Regions from separate parts of the Arthrobacter sp. PL16 genome, predicted to be linked through region 4. Evidence: riboswitches for the same ligand, from Rfam matches in the RefSeq annotation. Region 4 holds a riboswitch; each other region holds the start of a gene.
The links. Region 4 has a riboswitch for thiamine pyrophosphate ahead of thiO (glycine oxidase ThiO). Riboswitches for the same ligand answer to the same signal wherever they lie in the genome.
Positions count from the first base shown of each region.

Region 1: another riboswitch for thiamine pyrophosphate. It lies ahead of thiM (hydroxyethylthiazole kinase); the one in region 4 lies ahead of thiO (glycine oxidase ThiO).
Region 2: another riboswitch for thiamine pyrophosphate. It lies ahead of thiD (bifunctional hydroxymethylpyrimidine kinase/phosphomethylpyrimidine kinase); the one in region 4 lies ahead of thiO (glycine oxidase ThiO).
Region 3: another riboswitch for thiamine pyrophosphate. It lies ahead of RCH21_RS04685 (ECF transporter S component); the one in region 4 lies ahead of thiO (glycine oxidase ThiO).

Region 1 covers NZ_JAXCIC010000004.1:141,550-146,696, forward strand. Annotated here, with positions in the region: gene RCH21_RS10120 (MBL fold metallo-hydrolase) at 1-593, shown strand, start outside; gene RCH21_RS10125 (lipoate--protein ligase family protein) at 620-1,369, opposite strand; gene RCH21_RS10130 (alpha/beta hydrolase) at 1,464-2,255, opposite strand; gene thiE (thiamine phosphate synthase) at 2,419-3,078, opposite strand; gene thiM (hydroxyethylthiazole kinase) at 3,078-3,923, opposite strand; TPP riboswitch at 3,966-4,064, opposite strand; gene RCH21_RS10145 (aldo/keto reductase) at 4,153-5,147, opposite strand, start outside.
Region 2 covers NZ_JAXCIC010000004.1:207,796-212,942, reverse strand. Annotated here, with positions in the region: gene RCH21_RS10535 (Rne/Rng family ribonuclease) at 1-1,632, shown strand, start outside; TPP riboswitch at 1,763-1,876, shown strand; gene thiD (bifunctional hydroxymethylpyrimidine kinase/phosphomethylpyrimidine kinase) at 1,868-3,457, shown strand; gene rplU (50S ribosomal protein L21) at 3,677-3,985, shown strand; gene rpmA (50S ribosomal protein L27) at 4,043-4,303, shown strand; gene obgE (GTPase ObgE) at 4,422-5,147, shown strand, end outside.
Region 3 covers NZ_JAXCIC010000002.1:206,660-211,806, reverse strand. Annotated here, with positions in the region: gene RCH21_RS04700 (amino acid ABC transporter ATP-binding protein) at 1-155, shown strand, start outside; gene RCH21_RS04695 (energy-coupling factor transporter transmembrane component T family protein) at 287-1,084, opposite strand; gene RCH21_RS04690 (ABC transporter ATP-binding protein) at 1,081-2,571, opposite strand; gene RCH21_RS04685 (ECF transporter S component) at 2,568-3,176, opposite strand; TPP riboswitch at 3,238-3,362, opposite strand; gene RCH21_RS04680 (DUF4235 domain-containing protein) at 3,480-3,740, shown strand; gene cycA (D-serine/D-alanine/glycine transporter) at 3,869-5,147, opposite strand, start outside.
Region 4 covers NZ_JAXCIC010000002.1:716,033-721,179, reverse strand. Annotated here, with positions in the region: gene RCH21_RS07100 (ABC transporter substrate-binding protein) at 1-354, opposite strand, end outside; gene RCH21_RS07095 (hypothetical protein) at 351-671, opposite strand; gene thiE (thiamine phosphate synthase) at 1,264-1,998, opposite strand; TPP riboswitch at 2,010-2,142, shown strand; gene thiO (glycine oxidase ThiO) at 2,134-3,393, shown strand; gene thiS (sulfur carrier protein ThiS) at 3,390-3,626, shown strand; gene RCH21_RS07075 (thiazole synthase) at 3,631-4,407, shown strand; gene RCH21_RS07070 (YciI family protein) at 4,611-4,970, shown strand; gene RCH21_RS07065 (RNA polymerase sigma factor) at 4,993-5,147, shown strand, end outside.

The DNA of each region.
Region 1 (5,147 bases), on a different contig from region 4:
CCTTCTCGCTGGACGGCGGCACGTGGGACGTCGACAACAACGTATGGATCATCGGCGACGACGTGGAGTGCGTGGTGATCGACGCACCGCATGACGCGGCGGCGATCGTGGACCAGGTGAACGGGAGGGTTGTCCGCGCGATCCTCCTGACCCATGCCCATGATGACCACATTCGGGCCGTTCGGGACCTGTTCGACGTCGTGCATGCTCCCATCTACCTGCATGCAGGCGACCGGGAGCTGTGGAACATGGTGTTCCCCGAGCTCAGCCCGGACCAGTGGATAAGCGACGGCGACACGATCGACGTCGCCGGGGTCACCCTCACCGCACTCCACACCCCTGGCCATTCGCCGGGGTCCGTGTGCTACTACCTCGAGGAGGCGGGCACGGTGTTCACCGGCGACACGCTCTTCCAGGGAGGGCCGGGAGCCACGGGTCGCTCGTACAGCGACTTCCCGACCATTATCGAGTCCATCCGTACTCGCCTCCTGACCCTGCCCGCCGACACCATCGCGCGGACCGGACACGGGGACAGCACCACCATCGGTGATGAGGCTCCACACCTCGAGGAGTGGATCCAGCGCGGACACTGACCGCGCCAGGCGTCCTGCCCTTCCCGTCAGGAGGGGCGGGACGCCACCTCCGCTGGAGCTGCATGGAGGTCCAGGACAGCGGCATAGGCCGCCAGCAGGGCGTCCTGGACGGCGTCGACGGTGACCCCGGGCACCAGGTCCTCGGCCGTTCCGGCGGTCGCCGGTTCCCAGCCGAGGCCGAGGGCCGCATAGACGTCCGTGAGGACGGAACGCAGTGGCCGCGCGTCCTCGACGACGACGACGGACGAGAACAGCCACGCTCCCGCGATGACGCGCTGGGCGGTGCCAACGAGCTTGATGGTCGGGACGCCGTTACGCCGTCCATGCACGCTGAACTCACCCGGGCAGTACTCGCCGGGAACCTCACCCACGTGTGCGTCGATCCCTACAGCGGCGAGTACGTCCGCGAAGAAGTTCCCGAACGCCGCGAACCGCAGGTGCGTCCCCGCGACGGCGTCGGGCGCCGGCTCGATGTGATCGATGACCAGGCACCCCCGGTGGTACGCGGCCGCCCGACCTCCGGCCCGACGCACGAGCGGCGCGAAACCTCTGTCTGCCGCGGCCCTGCCGGCGTCGACGAAACCGGGTAGCCGTGCGTCCCGTTGCCCGAAAGCCACCGTGGGGCTCGGGCGGTAGAGACGGAGCGTCGGCAGGCGTTTCCCGTCCGCCACGTCGCGCAGGAGGCTGATCCCCCGGCCCAGTTCTGCGGCGGCGTCATCGGAGACGGGGTCGATGACGAGTTCGAGCCCGCCTGCGCCGTTCCACGAAGTGCTCATTCGTCCATCGTAGGCAGTGGGTCGAACAGCAGACGCCACGTCCGGACCCGGTCAGATGCCGCCGGAAGTCCTTCCGGCGTCGGTGCCGCTCGCATCAGGGCGTGGGAGTCCAGTCGAGCCAGAGAGCCGCTTCGACCGCGATGGCCGACGGGACGGTGTGCGGGCCGTCGAACTCCCGGTACACGACCTCGTAGCCCTGGCGCTCGAGGGCAGGGACCACGCGTCGGCTCGTGGCATCGATCGGGAGGACGGTGTCCTTGGTGCCGTGGGCGATGAAGATCGCCGGCCGACCGTTCTGCGGCCCGGCCGGAACGAATCCTGGGGAGAAGGCGAGCACCTTGCGGAAAAGGTCACCGTTGGCGAGGCCGAGCCCCAGCGCGTAGGACGCACCGTCCGAGAATCCGGCCACGCCGATCCGCTCCGGGTCGACCGGGACGAAAGAGAAAATCTCTTCCAGCGCCCTGTCGATGACGTCCGTGTCCGGTCCGAACCTTCCCCGCATGGCGTCCCAGGTGGTTCCTCGTGAGGCAGGCGCGAAGATGGCGATGCCGAGCTGTTCTGCCGCCGCGCGCAGGACGGACAGGCCACCCTGCGCGTCCCCGCCCGCACCGTGGAGTGCGACGAGGAGCGGAACCGGTGCGTCGGTCGCCAGTGATTCGGGGAGGAAGACGATCGCGTCCCGCGTCTCGGCGACACCGAGGGCGTGCACTCCGGGCTTCCTCGTGGGACCGGGTGCCGTCGCCCCGGGTCGTGCTGTCAGTACGGCGGGATCCCCCGCCGTGCCCTCGGGCCGTCTGCCGTCCATGGAATCTCCCTCACAGGCCGTGGCCGTCAGGAGGAGCGGCGCGATCATCGCACCTGCAAGCACGGACCTCCTCGTTGCCACACCTCGGATTCTAGATTCCCCGGGCAGGGCGATTCTGGTTGCCGTCCGGCGCAGATTCGGCTACGGGCGGAGTCCCGGATGCACTGCCGCGCGTTCACGATCAGGACCGGACGGGACGCCGGTGGCGGCGCAGGTCGGGTCATCCCCCATGCTCCTCCGGCTCCTAGGAGTTCCAGGCGTTCAGCAGGGCTCGGGCCGCGCCAGCCGGAGTGGGAGCGGCGCAGATGGCCGACACGACGGCGATGCCCGCTGCCCCCGCCCGGCGCAGGGGCGCCGCGTCCGTTCCGCTGATACCCCCGATAGCGACGCAGGGCAGGTGCGCAGTCGCCACGAGGTGCGCAAAACCGTCGATACCCAGGGGTGCGGGGTGGTCCGGCTTGGTCGAGGTCGCGTGCACTGCACCCACGCCCAGGTAGTCCACGGTGCCCGCAGCAAGCGCAGCGCTCGCGGCGAACTGCTCCGGAGTGGCGGCGCTCAAACCGACGACGGCGTCCACGCCGACGATCTCCCGCACGAGCGCCGCGGGGATATCGGATTGCCCGACATGCACGCCGTGGACCTGCGCACCCCGTGCGCGTGCGGCGAGGAACACGTCGATCCTGTCGTCCACCAGCACGGGCACCCTCCCGTCGACGGCGGCGGCCACGGCGACCAGGAGGTCGACCAGCTCACGTCCTCCCGCCTGTTTGTCCCGCACCTGCACGCAGGTCACGCCGCCGAAGATCGCCGCTCCGACCACCTCGGGCACTGATCTCGGTGAGCACAGAGCCGTATCGGTCACGAGGTAGAGGGGAAGGTAGGAGGAAGGGTCCGGCCGTCCCATCAGGCACCTGCCGACAGGATCAGGCCGCGCACGACTTCGTCGGGCGTGATCGCGGCGAGCGCGTCCAGGAAAAGTGGCGCGAAGGTCCCTGGTCCGGCGGCCGTTGCGGCTGCCGACTCCGCTGCCAGCGTGTAGATGCCGGTCGCGGCGGTAGCCGCGAGCAGTGCGTCCGAGGTGAGTGCGGCGAAGGCGGCCATCACGGCGCCGAGCGCACATCCACCGCCGGTGACGCGCGTCAGCAGGGGTGTTCCGTTGGCTACCCTGAGGACGGCATCCCCCGGCGCGACGATTGCATCGACCGCCCCGGAGACCGCAACCACGGAGCCGTGCAGCGAGGCGAGCAGCCGCGCGGCCTCAAGGGCAGCTGCCGGCTCGTCGAGGGAGTCGACCCCGCGTCCGCCTTCCCCGGCGCCGGCGAGCGCGATGATCTCGGACGCGTTGCCGCGGATGATCGTCGGTCGCCGGGTGACGAGGAGCTTCGCGGTCCCGGTGCGGATGGAGAGGAACCCGACGGCGACGGGATCGAGGACCCACGGGGTCCCGGCGTCGGCCGCTGCCTCCGACGCCTCGAGCATCGCGTCGCGCTGCGATCCGGTGGGCGTCCCGAGGTTGACCAGGAGCCCTGATGCCACAGGCGCGAACTGCCCGGCTTCGCCGGGGATGTCGACCATGGCAGGGGACGCACCGAGCGCGAGCAGGACGTTGGCCGTGAAGTTGGAGACCACGACGTTGGTGATGCACTGGACCAGCGGAGCGGTATCGCGCAGGTCGGCCAGCAGCCCCGCGCAGGCCTCGGCGGTGGTGTGCCCTGCGGTCGGGGTGGGACGTTCCGTGGCGTTTCTCAAGCGATGTGCCTCTCGTGAGGAGGCGAGAGGACGTACGGGGCTGACAGCCCGGCAGGACATCCCTTCGCCAGTATGAGCTGGATCAGGTTCGACGGGTCTTATCTCAGCCCCTCCGGTGGAGGGACACCCCGTGTCATTGCTCGAACGATAACGCGTCACGCGGACGCATCCAACCCCTGGTCTGCGACGCCCTTCACGTCGGTGCGCTGTTACCGCCGGGGCGGACCTGTCAGCGGCCGCCGTCGATGCCGCGACTGCGCTGCTCGATGCCCGGGCCACCGTAGGGGTAGTCGCTGAAGGTCGGGGCGCTGACGTCGTCGAGCCGCCCGAGCTCCTCGGCGCTCAGCCGCAGGTCCGCCGAGGCGAGGTTGTCGGCCAGTTGCTCCTGCGTACGCGCTCCGAGGATCACCGAGGTGACACCGGGCTTCGCGGCCACCCAGGCCAGCGCCACGTGTGACGCGTTGACGGCACGCTCTGTCGCGATGCCGGTCACCGTGTCGATGATGCGCCACGTCCGCTCCTGCGCGTTCCGCTTCTCCCAGGCCTCCATGCCGCGCTGGGGGTTCTCGCCGAGCCGGGTGGCTCCCGTCGGCTCCGTGTCCCGGGTGTACTTGCCCGTCAGCCAGCCACCGCCGAGCGGGGACCAGGGCAGCATGCCCATCTCGGCGTCGAGCACTGCGGGGACGATTTCCGCCTCGATCTCCCGTACCAGCAGGGAGTACTGCGGCTGCAGTGTGACCGGGAGGGAATACCCGCGCTGGCGCGCGATCATGACCGCCTTCGTCAGCTGCCAGCCCGTGTAGTTGGAGAAACCGTAGTAGCCGATCTTGCCCTGCACCACCGCTTCATTGAGGAAGCCGAGGGTCTCCTCCAGCGGGGTCAGGGGATCCCAGGAGTGCACCTGGTACAGGTCGAGGTGGTCCACCCCGAGGCGGGTCAGGGATGCATCCAGTGCGCGGCGGAGGTGCCGCCGGGACAAGCCGAGGTCGTTGGCGTCGGAGCCCATGGGGAAGCGGCCCTTGGAAGCGAGCACCATGCGATCCCGCTCCGCCGGGTTCTTGCCCAGCCATCGCCCGATGATCTCCTCCGAGGTCCCTGCGGTGTAGACGTCGGCGGTATCGATCAGGTTTCCGCCCGCCGCCGCGTAGTCGGACAGGATGGCGTGCGACGTGGCCTCGTCCGATTCCGCGCCGAAGGTCATCGTGCCGAGCGCGAGGTGCGACA
Region 2 (5,147 bases), on a different contig from region 4:
CGCTACCTCGTGTACGTCCCCGGCGGTTCCATGACGGGCATCTCCCGCAAGCTGCCCGACGTCGAGCGCAACCGCCTCAAGCGCATCCTCAAGGACCGCCTGCCCGAGAACGCCGGCGTGATCGTCCGCACCGCGGCGGAGGGCGCGAGCGAGGAGGAGCTGACGCACGACATCAACCGCCTTCGCGCTCAGTGGGAGGAGATCGAACGGAAGGCCGGCTCGACCAAGACGCTGGCCCCCGAACTGCTCTACGGCGAGCCCGACCTCACCATCAAGGTGGTCCGGGATGTCTTCAACGAAGACTTCTCCAAGCTCGTCGTCTCGGGTGAGGACGCCTGGGACACCATCGAGGCCTACGTCATGTACGTGGCGCCCGATCTCGTGGGCAGGCTCGAGAAGTGGACCAGTGAGGAGGACATCTTCACGGCGTCGCGCATCGACGAGCAGATCTCCAAGGCCCTCGAACGCAAGGTCTTCCTGCCGTCGGGCGGTTCCCTCGTCATCGACCGGACCGAGGCCATGACCGTGGTCGACGTCAACACCGGCAAGTTCACCGGCAGCGGCGGAAACCTCGAGGAGACCGTCACCAAGAACAACCTCGAGGCAGCAGAGGAGGTCGTCCGCCAACTCCGACTCCGCGACATCGGTGGCATCATCGTGATCGACTTCATCGACATGGTGCTGGAAGCGAACCGCGACCTCGTCCTGCGTCGCCTGGTCGAATGCCTCGGACGGGACAGGACCAAGCACCAGGTTGCCGAGGTGACCTCGCTGGGCCTCGTCCAGATGACGCGGAAGCGCATGGGCACCGGCCTGCTGGAGGTCTTCGGCGAGGACTGCGAGCACTGTGCCGGCCGTGGCGTCGTCACCCACATGGAGCCCGTGGAATTCCGCGGTTCCCCTCCCATGCCGGACAACCAGCAGCAGTCCCGCCAGGACAAGCTCTCGCGCAGCGAGCGCAAGCGGAACCGCGGCCGGGGTGGCCAGGAGCAGGACGACGTCGTGACCCCGCCTCCCGCCCCCGTGGCGGACAGCCCTGACCGCGTCGCGAAGGCGGAGGCTGCGCGTGCGGCCCTGGCGAGCATCGCGGCAGCGACCCATCATGCCCACGAGGAGCCGGCAGATCATGCGGTAGCCCAGGCGGACATCCAGGTGACGGAAGCCGTGCTGACCATCAACGGTGAGACGGTCACGCTGCCCCGGGCGGAGAACCGCCGCCAGGCCGTGCAGGAGGAGGCGGAGGCACCGTCGTCGACCCGCCTGACGCTCGACAGCCTCAGCGAGGCATTCAATCGGGTGTCGGTCCCTGAATCCGGCTCCCATCCCGAGGATGCTGTCCAGCACCCCGCCGAGTCCGCAGGCACGGGGAATTCGAGGCCGGCGCAGGCCTCGGTGCAGAACGTGCCCGCGGCAGGACCGGTCGAGCCTCCGGTTCGCCGTCCGCGCCGTCGTGTCGCCCGCAGCGCACAGGGCGCGGCGGACACCGCCATCGAGACGCAGGGCACCGACAACGCCGCCGAACCGTCGGGCACGCGGCACGTGTCACGTGCCCAGGCGCCCGCCCGTACGCCCGACGCCTCAGCGGCCGAGCCCCTGATCTTCGGCGTCGGAGTACCGGCCTCGGAGCTGTAGGGCTGCAGCCGTCGCACCGGCAGGTCCGGACACGACGGTCGGGAGGGCCGGAGTCCACCAGGGCTCCGGCCCTCCCGCGCGTGCGGCGCCCGTGCGCGGCCTCCACCCCGAGGGCGGCTGGGCTATGCTGGCCCGTGACACGGGGTGCCCTGCCGGATGCAGGGCTGAGATCAAACCCGTCGAACCTGATCTAGTGGGCGCGCTGCGCCTCAGGCCTAGCGGAGGGATGTCACACATGGAAGCTGCCCGAACATCGAGGAGCGCAGGCTCCAGGATCCCCAACATCCTCAGCATCGCCGGATCGGACCCCAGCGGTGGGGCGGGTATCCAGGCGGATATCAAGAGCATCAGTGCCAACGGCGGCTATGCGTTGGCGGTCGTGACGGCCCTGACTGCCCAGAACACGCTCGGCGTCACGGGCGTGCACACGCCGCCCGTCGAGTTCCTGCGCCGGCAACTCGACGCCGTCTCCGACGACGTCGCGCTCGACGCCGTGAAGATCGGAATGCTCGGTAGCGCTGACGTCGCCCGCTGCGTCGCCCAGTGGCTCGACGACGTGCTCCCGGCCGTCGTCGTGCTCGATCCGGTGATGGTTGCCACCAGCGGCGCCCGACTGCTCGACGACGACGCGGTGCGGGCCGTCGTCGACCTGGCCGCCCGCGCGTCCCTCGTCACCCCCAACATCGCGGAGCTCGCCGTCCTCGTGGGTGCCGAGCCGGCGGCCTCCTGGCCCGAGGCCCTGCACCAGGGTGAGGTGCTGGCCGCGCTCCTCGGGACGCGCGTCCTCGTGAAGGGCGGGCACCTTCCCGGCGAACGCTGCCCCGACGCCCTCATCCCTGGTCCACAGGGGCCGGGTGAACCAGAGCAGACGGTCGTCGTCGACGGCCGGCGGGTGGATACCGAGAATGCACACGGGACGGGATGCTCGCTCTCGTCCGCCATCGCCACGCGCTATGCGGTCACGGCCGACTGGCCGGAGGCCGTGCGTGAGGCGAAGTTCTGGCTCGAAGGTGCGCTCGAGTCCTCGTGTTCCCTGGATGTGGGACGTGGCAGCGGCCCGGTCCACCACTTCCACTCGATGCCCGAGCCCCGCCATCACCAGCTCTTCACCGACCTCGCGTGGCGCGATACCGCAGCGATCCGCAGGGACGTCCTCGGGCTTCCCTTTGTTGCCGGGCTGACCGACGGCAGCCTGCGGCCTGCCGACTTCGCCTACTATCTGCAGCAGGACGCCCTGTACCTCCGGGAGTACTCCGGCGTCCTCGCCCGGACAGCGGCCCTTGCGCCCGCTGACGACGAGCGGCTGTTCTGGCTCCGGGCCGCGACGTCGTGCCTGGAGACCGAGGCGGAGCTGCACCGGACGTGGCTCACGAGGGAGGCCGGGACGCGTTTCGGCGAGGGTTCGGCGGATCCGGTCACGCGCGCGTACTGCGACCACCTCATGGCAACGGCCGCCCGGGGCTCCTATGCGGAGCTCGTGGCCGCGGTCCTTCCCTGCTTCTGGCTCTACGCCGTGGTGGGGGACTACGTGCAGGAACAGGTGCGGGACGAAGGGGTGGAGCGTGGTCCCGACGGTGTCCATCCCTACGCACAGTGGATCGCCACCTACGCGGACCCTGGATTCGCCGAGGCGACCGCGCAGGCGAAGCGTGTCGCCGACCGCGCACACAGATGCGCTTCGCCCACCGAACGGGCCGCGATGCTGAGGGCGTTCCACTGGTCCTCCGTCTACGAGCGGGACTTCTTCGACGCAGCCCGGTCCTCTCGGATGCGGGCCGGGTCGCTCCGCGCCGCGGATTTGCGGGAAGGCGCCGTCCTGCCGTAATCTGGATCTTCGGTGCATCCGCCTGTTAACCGGCATGTCCGGCGGCAACCATATGGGGTTTCCCCTGAAGGATGTCCACCGGACACGAGCAGCCCCAGGGTTGCGGTGTTCTGGTCGCACAGAGCGGGTCCGGCACCATGAGCCTTCAACGGCTCGCCGCCGAGACGCACCCGAGTTTTTTCATCAGAAGTCAGATCGTCGAGAGAAGTGAGTTCCCAAGTGGTGTACGCGATTGTCCGCGCAGGCGGCCGCCAAGAAAAGGTTTCTGTAGGAGACCTAGTTACCCTTGACCGCGTCACCGGTAAGGCAGGAAGCACGTTCAAGCTTCCCGCCCTCCTTCTGGTTGACGGCGCCAAGATCACCTCCGCAGCGGAGGACCTCGAGAAGGTCGCCGTCACTGCCGAGATCATCGAGAATCTTCGTGGACCGAAGATTGTCATCCAGAAGTTCAAGAACAAGACCGGCTACAAGAAGCGCCAGGGTCACCGTTCGGAACTGACCCGCGTCAAAATCACAGGCATCGCGTAGTCCCTTTGGACTCACGATCGGTCACGTACGAAACTTCAGCGAAGGCAGGCATAACTCATGGCACATAAGAAGGGCGCAAGCTCCACTCGTAACGGCCGCGATTCGAACGCACAGTACCTCGGCGTCAAGCGCTTCGGTGGCCAGGTCGTCAAGGCCGGCGAGATCATCGTCCGCCAGCGCGGCACCCACTTCCACCCGGGCGCCAATGTCGGCCGCGGCGGCGACGACACCCTGTTCGCACTCGAGGCAGGTGCCGTTGAATTCGGTACCCGTCGCGGTCGCAAGGTCGTCAACATCGTAGGCGCGGCAGCAGAGTAGTTCTGCCTGCGCAACAGTGCACCAAGCATTCGGGTGGGGTGAGTCTCTACGGCTCGCCCCACCTTCTTTTAAGCCGGCCAGACCCGGCACAGTGAAGCATTTGTAGAAGGAGACCAACGTGGCGAGCTTCGTTGACCGCGTAGTCCTGCACGTATCCGGAGGCACTGGTGGCCACGGCTGCGTCTCCGTCCATCGCGAGAAGTTCAAGCCCCTCGGCGGGCCCGACGGCGGTAACGGCGGCGACGGCGGCGATGTCATCCTTCGCGTCGACCACCAGACGACGACGCTCCTCGACTTCCACCACGCGCCCCACCGGCATGCCACGAACGGCGGCAACGGGATGGGTGACTGGCGCGGCGGCAAGAGTGGCGAGACCCTGATCCTGTCCGTCCCGGACGGCACCGTCGTCAAGACCAAGGACGGCGAGGTCCTGGCCGACCTCGTTGGCGAGGGCACCGAATTCGTGGCCGCCGCCGGCGGCCAGGGAGGGCTCGGCAATGCTGCGCTGTCCTCCGCGAAGCGCAAGGCTCCCGGCTTCGCCCTCCTCGGCATTCCCGGGGACGAGCGCGACGTCGTCCTGGAACTCAAGTCCATCGCGGACATCGCCCTCGTCGGGTTCCCGTCTGCAGGCAAGTCCAGCCTCATCGCTGCCATGTCAGCGGCGCGGCCGAAGATCGCCGACTACCCCTTCACCACGCTCGTGCCCAACCTCGGCGTCGTCGAGGCCGGGTCCACCCGCTTCACCATTGCCGACGTCCCGGGCCTCATCGAAGGCGCCAGCGAGGGTAAGGGTCTCGGGCACCACTTCCTGCGCCACGTCGAGCGCTGCGCGGCCCTCGTGCAC
Region 3 (5,147 bases), 510 kb from region 4:
TCGTCGTCACGCACGAGATGGGCTTTTCCCGCAACGTCTCCGACACCGTGACCTTCATGGATGGCGGCGTGGTCGTCGAATCCGGCCCCCCGGCCGCAATCTTCGACGATGCGCAGACGCCGCGCCTGCGCTCGTTCCTCTCGGACGTGCTCTAGCAGCACCGGAGTCACCCGACGGCCGCGACAGGCGAACCTGTCGCGGCCGTTCCGCGTCCGGCGACTTCTCCGTGTCCGGCCACTTCTCTGCGTCCGGCCACTTCTCTGCGTCCGACCGGTCCCCGAGCCGGTCAGGACAGGATGAAGTTCCATGTCCCGGCGAGGACGGCCGCCGTCACGGCGCCCACTGCGATCAGGAGTCCGACGACGGCGACGACGGCGTCGAGGCCCGAGAACGTACTCTCACGCGCCCACGTGCGCGTATCGCCCCCGAAACCGCGAGCCTCCATCGCCGTCGCCAGCCGGGTGGCTCGACGGATGGCCTGCACGATCAGACCGAAGGACTGCCCCAGCAGGTTGCGGGTCCGCGCGACCAGCGATCCGTCCGAGCCGATTCCCCGTGCATGCCGCGCGAGCCCCAGCGATTGCCACTGCTCCACGAGCAGCCCCACGAGCCGCAGGGACGCCAGCCCGCCGAGGACGAACCGGTGCGGCAGGTGCAGCTTCTGTGCGAGGGCGTCGGCGAGGTCCGTGGGGTCCGTGGTCAGCAGGACGAAGATGCCGGGAAGCGCGAGCGCCAGGCTCCGCAGCCCGACGGCGATGCCCGATGCGACGGAGCCCTCGGTGAAGAGGAACGGCCCGGCATCGACCAGGACACCGCCGCTCTTCTCGGCGAGCAGCGCGGTTCCGTAGGCGCCGACCGCAGCGGCGATGAGGAGTGGCCAGATCCGCCGGGCGAGTCCCCACAGACTGATGCCCAGGAGCGGCATGAGCGCGAGCTCGCAGGCCAGGACAACCGCGGCGCTCACCCAGTCGATACTCACGAGCAGGGCGAGGGTGATGGCGACGGCGGCGAACAGCTTCGACAGGGGATTCGCCCGCAGGAGCGTCCTGCCGGTGAGGACCGGAGTCAGGTAGTCGGTGCTCACGGGGACACCAGCCGTCCCGCTCCACCGGAGACGTGCAGGGTGGCACCCCCCAGGGCCTCGATGAACTCGGCGTCATGGGTCACCGACAGGACGGCCACTCCGTCGTCGATCAGTTCCCGTAGCAGGGTCACGAGCTCCGCCCAGGTCAGGGCATCCTGTCCGAACGTCGGCTCGTCGAGGATGAGGATCCGCGGAGCGGTAGCGAGCATCGTCGCCACGGACAGGCGCCGCTTCTCCCCGCCGGAGAGGGTGAAGGGATTGGCTCCCAGCAGGTGGGTGAGGCGGAGCCGTTCGGCGAGTTCGGCGGTCCGCCCCGGATTCACGGCAGCACCGACCCTCTGCGGGCCGAACTCGAGTTCAGCCAAGACGCTCGCGGTGAGGAACTGGTGCTCGGGCTCCTGGAACACCGTGCCGATGCGCTGCACGAGCTGCGACGAGCGCCAGCGGAACGGATCCGCGCCCGCCGATCCTGCCAGGCTCGGCGACGCCTCCACGCCTCCGGCCCGCGGGCGCAGCAGGCCCCCGAGCGTCAGTGCCGCCGTCGACTTCCCGGCACCATTGGGCCCGGTGATGCTGAGGGCGTGTGCCGCATGGACCGTGAGATCGAGGGGCCCGACGGCAGTGGGACCACGCTTCGTGCGGGCAACGGTGATGTCCGTGGCGGACAGCAGCACTTCGCCGCCTGCGCCCGGCGTGGTCCCACCGACAGCGGGCTGCCAGTCCGGCACCCACACGCCCGCTTCCGCGAGCCGTGTCCGCGTCGCCTCCTGTACCAGCACCGTGGCCGGTGCGCCGTCCGCGAGCACTCCTCCCCCGGCGTCGAGCACGATCACCCGGTCGACGACGTCGGCCCACACCGCAACGCGGTGCTCGACGACGACGAGCGTGGCCCCGGTGCGCTCGAGGACGCGGACGACGGCGTCACGAACCTCGAGGACGCCGTCCGGGTCAAGGTTGGCGGTGGGCTCGTCGAGCAGGAGCAACCCCGGTTCCATGGCAAGGACGGCCGCGAGCGCGAGCCGCTGCTTCTGGCCACCCGACAGTGCGGTGGTCGGATGATCGAGCGGAAGGTCCAGCCCGACGTCGTCGAGCGCCCGTTCCACGCGCTGCCAGATCTCATCCCGGGGTACGGCGAGGTTCTCGGCCGCGAAAGCCACCTCGTCGCCCACCCGTGCGAGGACTACCTGCGTCTCCGGGTCCTGCAGGACGAGGCCTGCGCGGCCCCTCACGGTGGCGGGGTGCGCGCCGTCGAGCAGGAGTTCGCCCTCCTGCTCACCTTCGTCGCTGGACCCGAGTACCCCTGCCAGCGCGTGCAGCACCGTCGACTTCCCTGCACCGGACGCGCCGAGGAGCAGCACGCGCTCGCCCGCCTGGATGTCCAGGTCGAGGTGGCGCGCAGCGAAGGCCTTCCGGCCGGCGTGGCGCCAGCCCCAGCCCCGCGCGCTGACGTGCACGGCTGCCGGGTCCGGTGTGTGGGCTGGTGTCACACGTCCGCCGTACGGCCGGCCGCGAAGGAGGACAGGACGCCGGTTTTGGCAAGCCCGCGCATCGCCAGCCAGGACAGCAGACCAGCGATGACGATGCCCGAGATGGCGGCGAAGACCGTGTACAGGACCTTGAACTCGATGGTCCAGAGTGCGTTGTACATGATGTTCTCGCTGATGGCGAGGGCGAGACCTGCGACGAGGCCGGCGAGCAGCGCCACGGGCAGGTTCCACTTCCGGTACAGGAACAGCAGGAAGACCAGTTCGGCGCCGAGTCCCTGGATGAGCCCGGACACGAGGACGAGGATGCCGAACTGGGTGCCGATGAGGGCCGATACGGCTGCCGCGAGGACCTCGCAGTAGACGGCCGCGCCGGGCTTGCGGATGATCAGACCGCCGAGTACGCCGGCGATGAGCCAGCCGCCGGAGTAGAGACCGGCGAGCGGCGGGAAGGCCGCTGTGAGCAGGCTGATGCCGGAGTAGCCGGCAGACCAGGCGAAGAACAGGACGCCGACGGCGACGGCGATGACCGAGGCCACCACGATGTCGACGACCCGCCACTGGTTGGTCTGCGCAAAGGTGCCCTTGAGTGCGGTAGATGATGCCATGGTGTTTCCTCCTGAGGTACAGGAGGGGATAGTGCCGGCCGCTGCCGAAGCAGCACCCTCGCACTCTGAGAACTCGACTCCCTTCGCCGGTACTAGCCGGATCAGGTTCGAGGGTCTGCGGCGGTCCGCACTCTCAGCGCCCGATCCGGCAGCATGCTGCGGGTCGGCGCTCCCCTGTCGTAAGTTGGTTGAGCGATCCCGATCCTACACCTGTGGCTACCGGCGCCGTGCGCTTCCTCCCTGCGGAGGCCCGTGCTTCGAGGCTAGGGTAGGAGCAGGACTATCGGAGGAGAAGGAGAAACCATGAACGTAGTGTTCAAGCTGCTCGGTGTGGGTATGAGCGTGGGTGCGGGCTTCGTCGGCACCAAGCTCGTCGACTTCCTGTGGCAGAGGATCACGGGCGAGGCGCCGCCGAAGAGCAAGGACGGACTGGAGAACACCCTGCGTTCGGCACTGGTGTTCGCCATCATCTCGGGAGCGGTCAGCACCACCATCCAGGTGCTCACCAACCGCTCCACGCAGAAGGCGATCGACCGCTTTTCGAAAACACGCGACCTCACCTGAGCCGTAGTACCTCGAGGAGGAGCACCCCTGAGGGTGCTCCTCCTTTTTCATGCGCCCGTCGCACTGTTCATGCCGGCGGGCCGCCGGAGGACGGCCCACACAGGGCTGTCCTCCGGCATCCGGCATTGCTAGTGCTGCGCCACCGTCTGCGCGCGCTCGGCCCGCAGGGAGGCGCGGTGCCCTTCGATGCGTGCCTGCTGGAGCGGAGTCCGGCGATTGACGAGCCATGCAGCTCCGAGCAGGACGAACCAGATGGGTGCCACGAACAGTGCGAGTCGCGTGTCATCCGCCTGCGCGAGCGCTACGAGCATGAACAGGAAGAACGCAAGGACCACGTAGGGCATGAACGAGGAGCCGGGCATCTTGAAGGAGGACTGCTCGTGCAATTCCGGCCGGCGACGGCGGAACGCCAGGTAGCTGATCAGGATCATGGACCAGACGAACATCGTCAGGACCGAGGCGACGGACGTGACCACGGTGAAGGCGCCGATCAGGGAGTCGCCCGAATACAGCAGGACCAGGCCGGCCAGCAGGAAGATGCACGAGAAGAGCAGCGCGTTCTGTGGAACTTTGCGCGAGCTCAGTTTGCCGAAGGAGTCCGGTGCGTTGCCGTCCTGGGCGAGCCCGTACACCATGCGCGACGTCGAGTAGATGCCGGAGTTGGCGCTGGAGGCGGCCGAGGTGAGCACGACGAGGTTCACGACGACGGCGGCGATGCCGAGACCGGCGAGCGCGAACATGCCGATGAAGGGACTGTTCGCAGGATCGATGGTGCGCCACGGGTTCACCGCCATGATGACGGTGAGGGCTCCCACGTAGAAGAGGAGGACACGGACGGGAATCGAGTTGATGGCACGCGGCAGCGTCTTCTCCGGATCCTTCGTCTCGGCGGCGGCGGTGCCGACGAGTTCGATGCCCGCGAACGCGAAGATCGCGATCTGGAAGCCGAGGATGAAGCCGAACAGTCCGTGGGGGAACATGCCGCCGTCGTTCCAGATGTTTGCGATGTCGGCGACCGCGCCACCTGGCGAGGTGAAGCGCGTGGCGATCATGACGATGCCCGTGACGATCAGCGCCAAGATGGCGACGACCTTGATGATGGCGAACCAGAACTCGGCCTCGCCGAATGCCTTGACGGTGGGCAGGTTCAGGAGCAGGAGCACCACGGGGGTGGCGAGGGCCGGGATCCAGAGCGGCGTGCCGGGAGCGAGGAGGTCCACGTAGCCGGCGATGGCCACGATATCGGCGACGCCGGTCACGACCCAGAAGAACCAGTAGGACCAGCCTGTGAAGAAGCCGGCCCATGGCCCGAGCAGGTCTCCCGCGAAGTCGCTGAAGGACTTGTACTCGAGGTTCGAGAGCAGGATCTCCCCCATGGCCCGCATGACGAAGAACAGCATGAAGCCG
Region 4 (5,147 bases):
AAGGGCACTGATTCCTCCTTCGGCCAGCGCCCGGTCCTGAAGCACCCCGCCCAAAGTCCCAACGTCCACCTGTTTTTTGCGGAGGGCGACTTCCGTTTCGTTCGGCGGGACCACCACGAGCTGGACCTGCTTGATTTCCTCAGGCGTCAAACCACCGTTCTTCAGGTGCGTGGTGATGACCGCTTCGTGGTGGGCGCCCAGAGTGTTCACGGCGATCTTCCTACCGATCAGGTCCCGCGCGGTCTTGATGGTGTTCCCCTCCTCCACGTAGTACCCCGTGAAGGTGTCCTCGTCCTCGCCGTAGTAGTTGATGACGGCCTGAACGGGAGCGCCCGCCTCGATCAGCTTGATCACGGCACCGGTGAACGCCCCCCCCCGATGTCCGTCTGGTCCGTGGCCACGGACTGGATGCTCTGCGGCCCGCTCGTGGTGTTACTCACCCACTCGAGCTTCACGTCCTCCAGATATCCAAGCTCCTCGGCCACTTCCAAGAGGGCAACGGTATTCGGCGAACCCTGGTAGCGAACGGTTTTCACTTCAGCGCTGGCATCGATCCCGGCCGACCGCGCCGTTGCAGCACCCCCACAACCGGACAGCACCAGTGAGACTGCCATGGCAGCTGCCACGCCTGCGGCGGGGATAGTTCGTGCGGGCAGGAATCGATCTTTCATGATGGTGGATCTTTCTGCAGATCAGGCCTGGATCCGGGCCGGCTGGCTCGTGGAACCCACTAGAGCAGAGAACGATCACCGGCAGAAGACACCTGAAACAGCGCGAAACCACACGCAATGCCGGGACATCCTGGGCAACAGGAGACCCCGCTGCGTCGTCAGCGGACGCGGTGGCGCACCTGGCTACACAGCGCGAAATCTCGGGTAACCCGGCGTAAGGCATACAGGCAACGCGTCGTCATCACCGTTCACAGTGCGACGCAGAGGGCACGGCTGCACAACAGTCCCTGGAGATCCCTCGCCGTGCTCATTCGAGCTGTCGAAGCTCGTGGTGTCACATTGTCGAGCCGCCGCCGTTGGCCGCTCGACCTCCGCGCGGAGCTATTCGCATCGCTACCGCAACCATGTGACCGTCGCCGGTCCGCGCCACTCGAACACCTGTGCCCTGAAGGCCTGCTCCATACGGGCTAGGGTCCCGGGCCCCCGCTAAGCCGCTCTGGTGGCAGGGGGTTCCGTGCCTGGGTCTAAGACAGGGGCGGAAGCGCTGATTTCCTGGGTCTAAGAAAGCGGCGGAAGCGCTGATTTCCTGGGTCTAAGAAAGCGGCGGAAGCGCTGATTTGAGGGATTCAGCCGCGGAGCACGGGTCATTGGCTTCTGTGATGGCTCGTACGACGACGACTCGGCGGGCTCCTGCTTCGATGACGTGGCCGATGGTGGCGTGATCTATTCCGCCGATGGCAAACCAGGCACGCTGAGAGCCGGTTTCGGTCGTGCGTGCTGCTGCGTAATCCACTAGTTCGAGCCCCGCGGCAGCACGTCCGGGCTTTGTGGGGGTGGCCCAGACAGGACCGGCGCAGAAGTAGTCCAGTTCGTCGATGGCCATGGCAGCGTCGACGTGGGCCGGAGTGTGGGTGGAGAGACCGATCACTGGATGGGGGCCCATCAGGTGCCGCGCGGCAGGTAGGGATACATCGTCCTGCCCCACATGTAAGACGTGCGCGCCACTGAGAAGGGCGATATCGGCCCTGTCATTGGCCGAGAATAGTTTGCCGTGCCGTTGCGCAGCTGCGCTGAGAACATCCAAGCAGGCAAGTTCCTCGGCTGCCTCGATGTTCTTGTCACGGAGTTGGATGATGTCCACGCCTCCTCTGTATGCGGCGTCGACGAAATCGGCGAAGTCGCCTTTTCCTTTCCGCGAATCAGTGCACAGATACAGCTGCGCACTGGCAAGTCTCTGCCTGTACAGGGCTGCCGTATTGCTCGTGGACGACGCTCCACCATCCGACGGATTCGACAGGAAGGGAGCCATACCCGCATTGGAAGCCATGCGCCTTAGACTAATGGCTCCACGGGAGCCCGAGTTTCGGCAGTAGCACCACGCTGACCTCATCAGGGCTGAGAGGGCGTCCGACGCCGACCGTATGAACCTGAACCGGTTGATCCCGGCGTAGGAAGGACCCCTGTGACTCTGAAGAACCCGGACCGCACCTGCCATACCGTCGTCGTCGGTGCGGGCATCGTCGGATTGGCCATCGGCTGGGAGGCCAGCCGCCGCGGCCACCGGGTCACCCTGGTAGATCCCGCGCCCGCTTCCGGAGCGACCCATGCTGCAGCCGGGATGCTGGCCCCCGTCAGTGAGCTTCATTACCAGGAGGAATCCCTACTGGACCTGACCCTGCCCTCAGCCCGGATCTACCAAGAATTCACCAAAGAGTTGGAAACTGCTTCCGGTGTCGGAACCGGTTACCAGCGGACACCGACACTGATCGTGGCCATAGACGCAGCGGACCGGCGGGCCCTGACCGACCTGTGCTCCGTGCAGGTGGGCCTTGGGCTCGAGGTCGAGGAACTCACGACCGGCCGGGCGCGGCGTTTGGAGCCGCTGCTGGGTCCGCAACTGACCGGCGCATGCCTGGTTCCCGGGGATCATCAGGTGGATCCCCGGGCACTGGCTGCAGCCCTTCAAGCAGCATTGGCAAAGAACCCATCGGTGCGCTCGGTGCCGGTTCCAGTTTCCGCGGTCATCCACGGCGATGCTGCTGACTCCACTGCTGTAACCGGTGTGCTGCTGGAGGACGGAGAGCGGATCAACGCGGATGAGGTCATCCTGGCCAACGGAATCGGCACGAAGGACATCGCCGGCCTACCGGCGGGGCTACGGCTACCCTTGCGCCCGGTGTACGGGGACATCCTCCGAATGCGCGTTCCCGAACATCTCAGACCGCTCGTAACCTCGACGGTCCGCGGACTGGTCCGCGGCTCACCTGTCTATGTGGTGCCTCGGCAGGACGGGACGGTGGTGATCGGCGCCACTCAACGCGAAAACGGGTCCGCCGGTCTCTCTGCCGGCGGTGTGTATGAGCTGTTACGGGATGCGCAGGTGCTGATCCCCGCCGTCGCGGAGCTGGAACTGCTGGAAGCCCTCTGCCGGCCCCGACCCGGGACCCCAGACAATGCACCTCTGCTCGGCCGGTGCACGAACCCGGACGGTTCCGACGTGCGCGGGCTTGTTATCGCCACCGGCTTCTTCCGACACGGAGTACTACTGGCACCGATTACTGCTCACCTCTGCGCTGACCTGATCACCCGGAAAACACCGCAGACCGACATCAAGCGATTTCGGCCCGGCCGGTTCAGCTCTTCAGTGCACGTGCCTGAAAACTCTCGGCACAGGGCTTCGCGCCACAACAGTTCCCCTGCAACGGTAAGGACCACCACATGAGCTACACACTGAATGGGCGGGCCCGGGACACTGTGCCGGTTTCCACCCTCAAGCATCTGGTCGCCGAAATCACCGGGCGGGAACTGAGCGATACCGGGCAGCCCCTGGATGAGCGGCGACTGGGGGTAGCGGTCGCGGTCAACGCCGAGGTCGTACCCCGTCACCGGTGGGCCGGAGTAACCATCAACGACGGTGACGACATCGAAGTTCTGACCGCCGTCCAGGGAGGATGAGACGATGCCTGACAACGACGCGTTAGAGATCGACGGGGTTGCCTTTACCTCGCGGCTGATCATGGGGACCGGCGGAGCGCCGAGCCTGGAAGGTCTGGGGGCGGCACTGGCCGCATCGGAGACGGAACTGACAACCGTGGCGCTACGGCGCTACACCGCGGAGGCCGGCAGTTCGCTCTTCGAACTACTCGATGAGCAAGGGATCCGGATCCTCCCGAACACCGCGGGGTGTTTCACTGCCCGTGAGGCGGTCATGACCGCTGAGATGGCGCGGGAGGCACTGGCAACGGACTGGGTAAAACTGGAAGTCATCGCCGACGAACAGACCCTGCTACCGGATGCGCTGGAACTTGTCGAGGCTACCGAAACGCTCGTAAGGAAAGGCTTCAAGGTCTTCGCCTACACCAACGACGATCCCGTTCTTGCCCGACGGCTGGAACAAATCGGAGCAGCAGCCGTGATGCCATTGGGATCGCCCATCGGAACGGGACTAGGCATCCTCAACCCCCACAACATAGAACTCATCGCCTCGAGGGCAACAGTTCCGGTAGTCCTCGATGCAGGGATCGGTACCGCATCCGACGCCGCCCTCGCCATGGAACTGGGCTGCGATGCGGTTCTGCTCGCCACAGCAGTAACCAGAGCACAAGACCCAACAAGAATGGCGACAGCCTTCAAGCACGCCGTCATCGCCGGCAGGCTCGCTTCGCAAGCCGGCCGGATACCCCGACGGACCCACGCACAAGCCTCCTCCCCCATCAGGGACCGCCCCGACGTCTGACATCGCGTGATTCGCCATCGGAAGTGCAGGTTCGAGACCGCCTTGTCCTGACCGAGGAACAGGTCGATCACGTCGCAACGACGTGCTTCGAGTCCATCGCAGATGAATGCGCGGAAGATGGGTGCGGTTGCATGTCGAGAACCGACCAGCCGGCTCCGACCTCTTCATGTACGCACCACGGAACCCCAACCAAGGAGTCGAAGATGAAATACATGATCATGATGTTCGGATCAGCCGAAGGCATGACGCAAACCGCGGACCCGGCATGGATTCAGGAGATGATCGGGTTCATGATCCAGATCGATAAGGACCTGACAGAATCCGGCGAGTTGGTCTTCAACGCCGGCCTGGCTGACGGCAGCACCGCGAAAACCGTCAGAAAGACCGACCACGGCGTGATCGCCACCGACGGTCCCTACGCGGAGTCCAAGGAATCCCTCATCGGGTACTGGGTGGTGGATGTAGCAAGCGAGGAAAGGGCACTCGAAATTTGCTCCAGCATCGTCAAGTATTCCGGCACGGTGGAGTTGAGGGTTGTTCAGGACGGGCCCCCGGATGTCTGACGACCGATAGGGCGGCCACCCCGTGACACGGGAAAGCCCGCCACTGGAGGACCTGCTGCGCAAGCTCGCGCCGCAGGTCCTTGGCGTGCTCACCCGCCGCAACGGCCAGTTCGACGCCTGCGAGGACGCCGTCCAGGAAGCACTGCTGGAAGCATCCCTCCAATGGGCGCAGGGTTG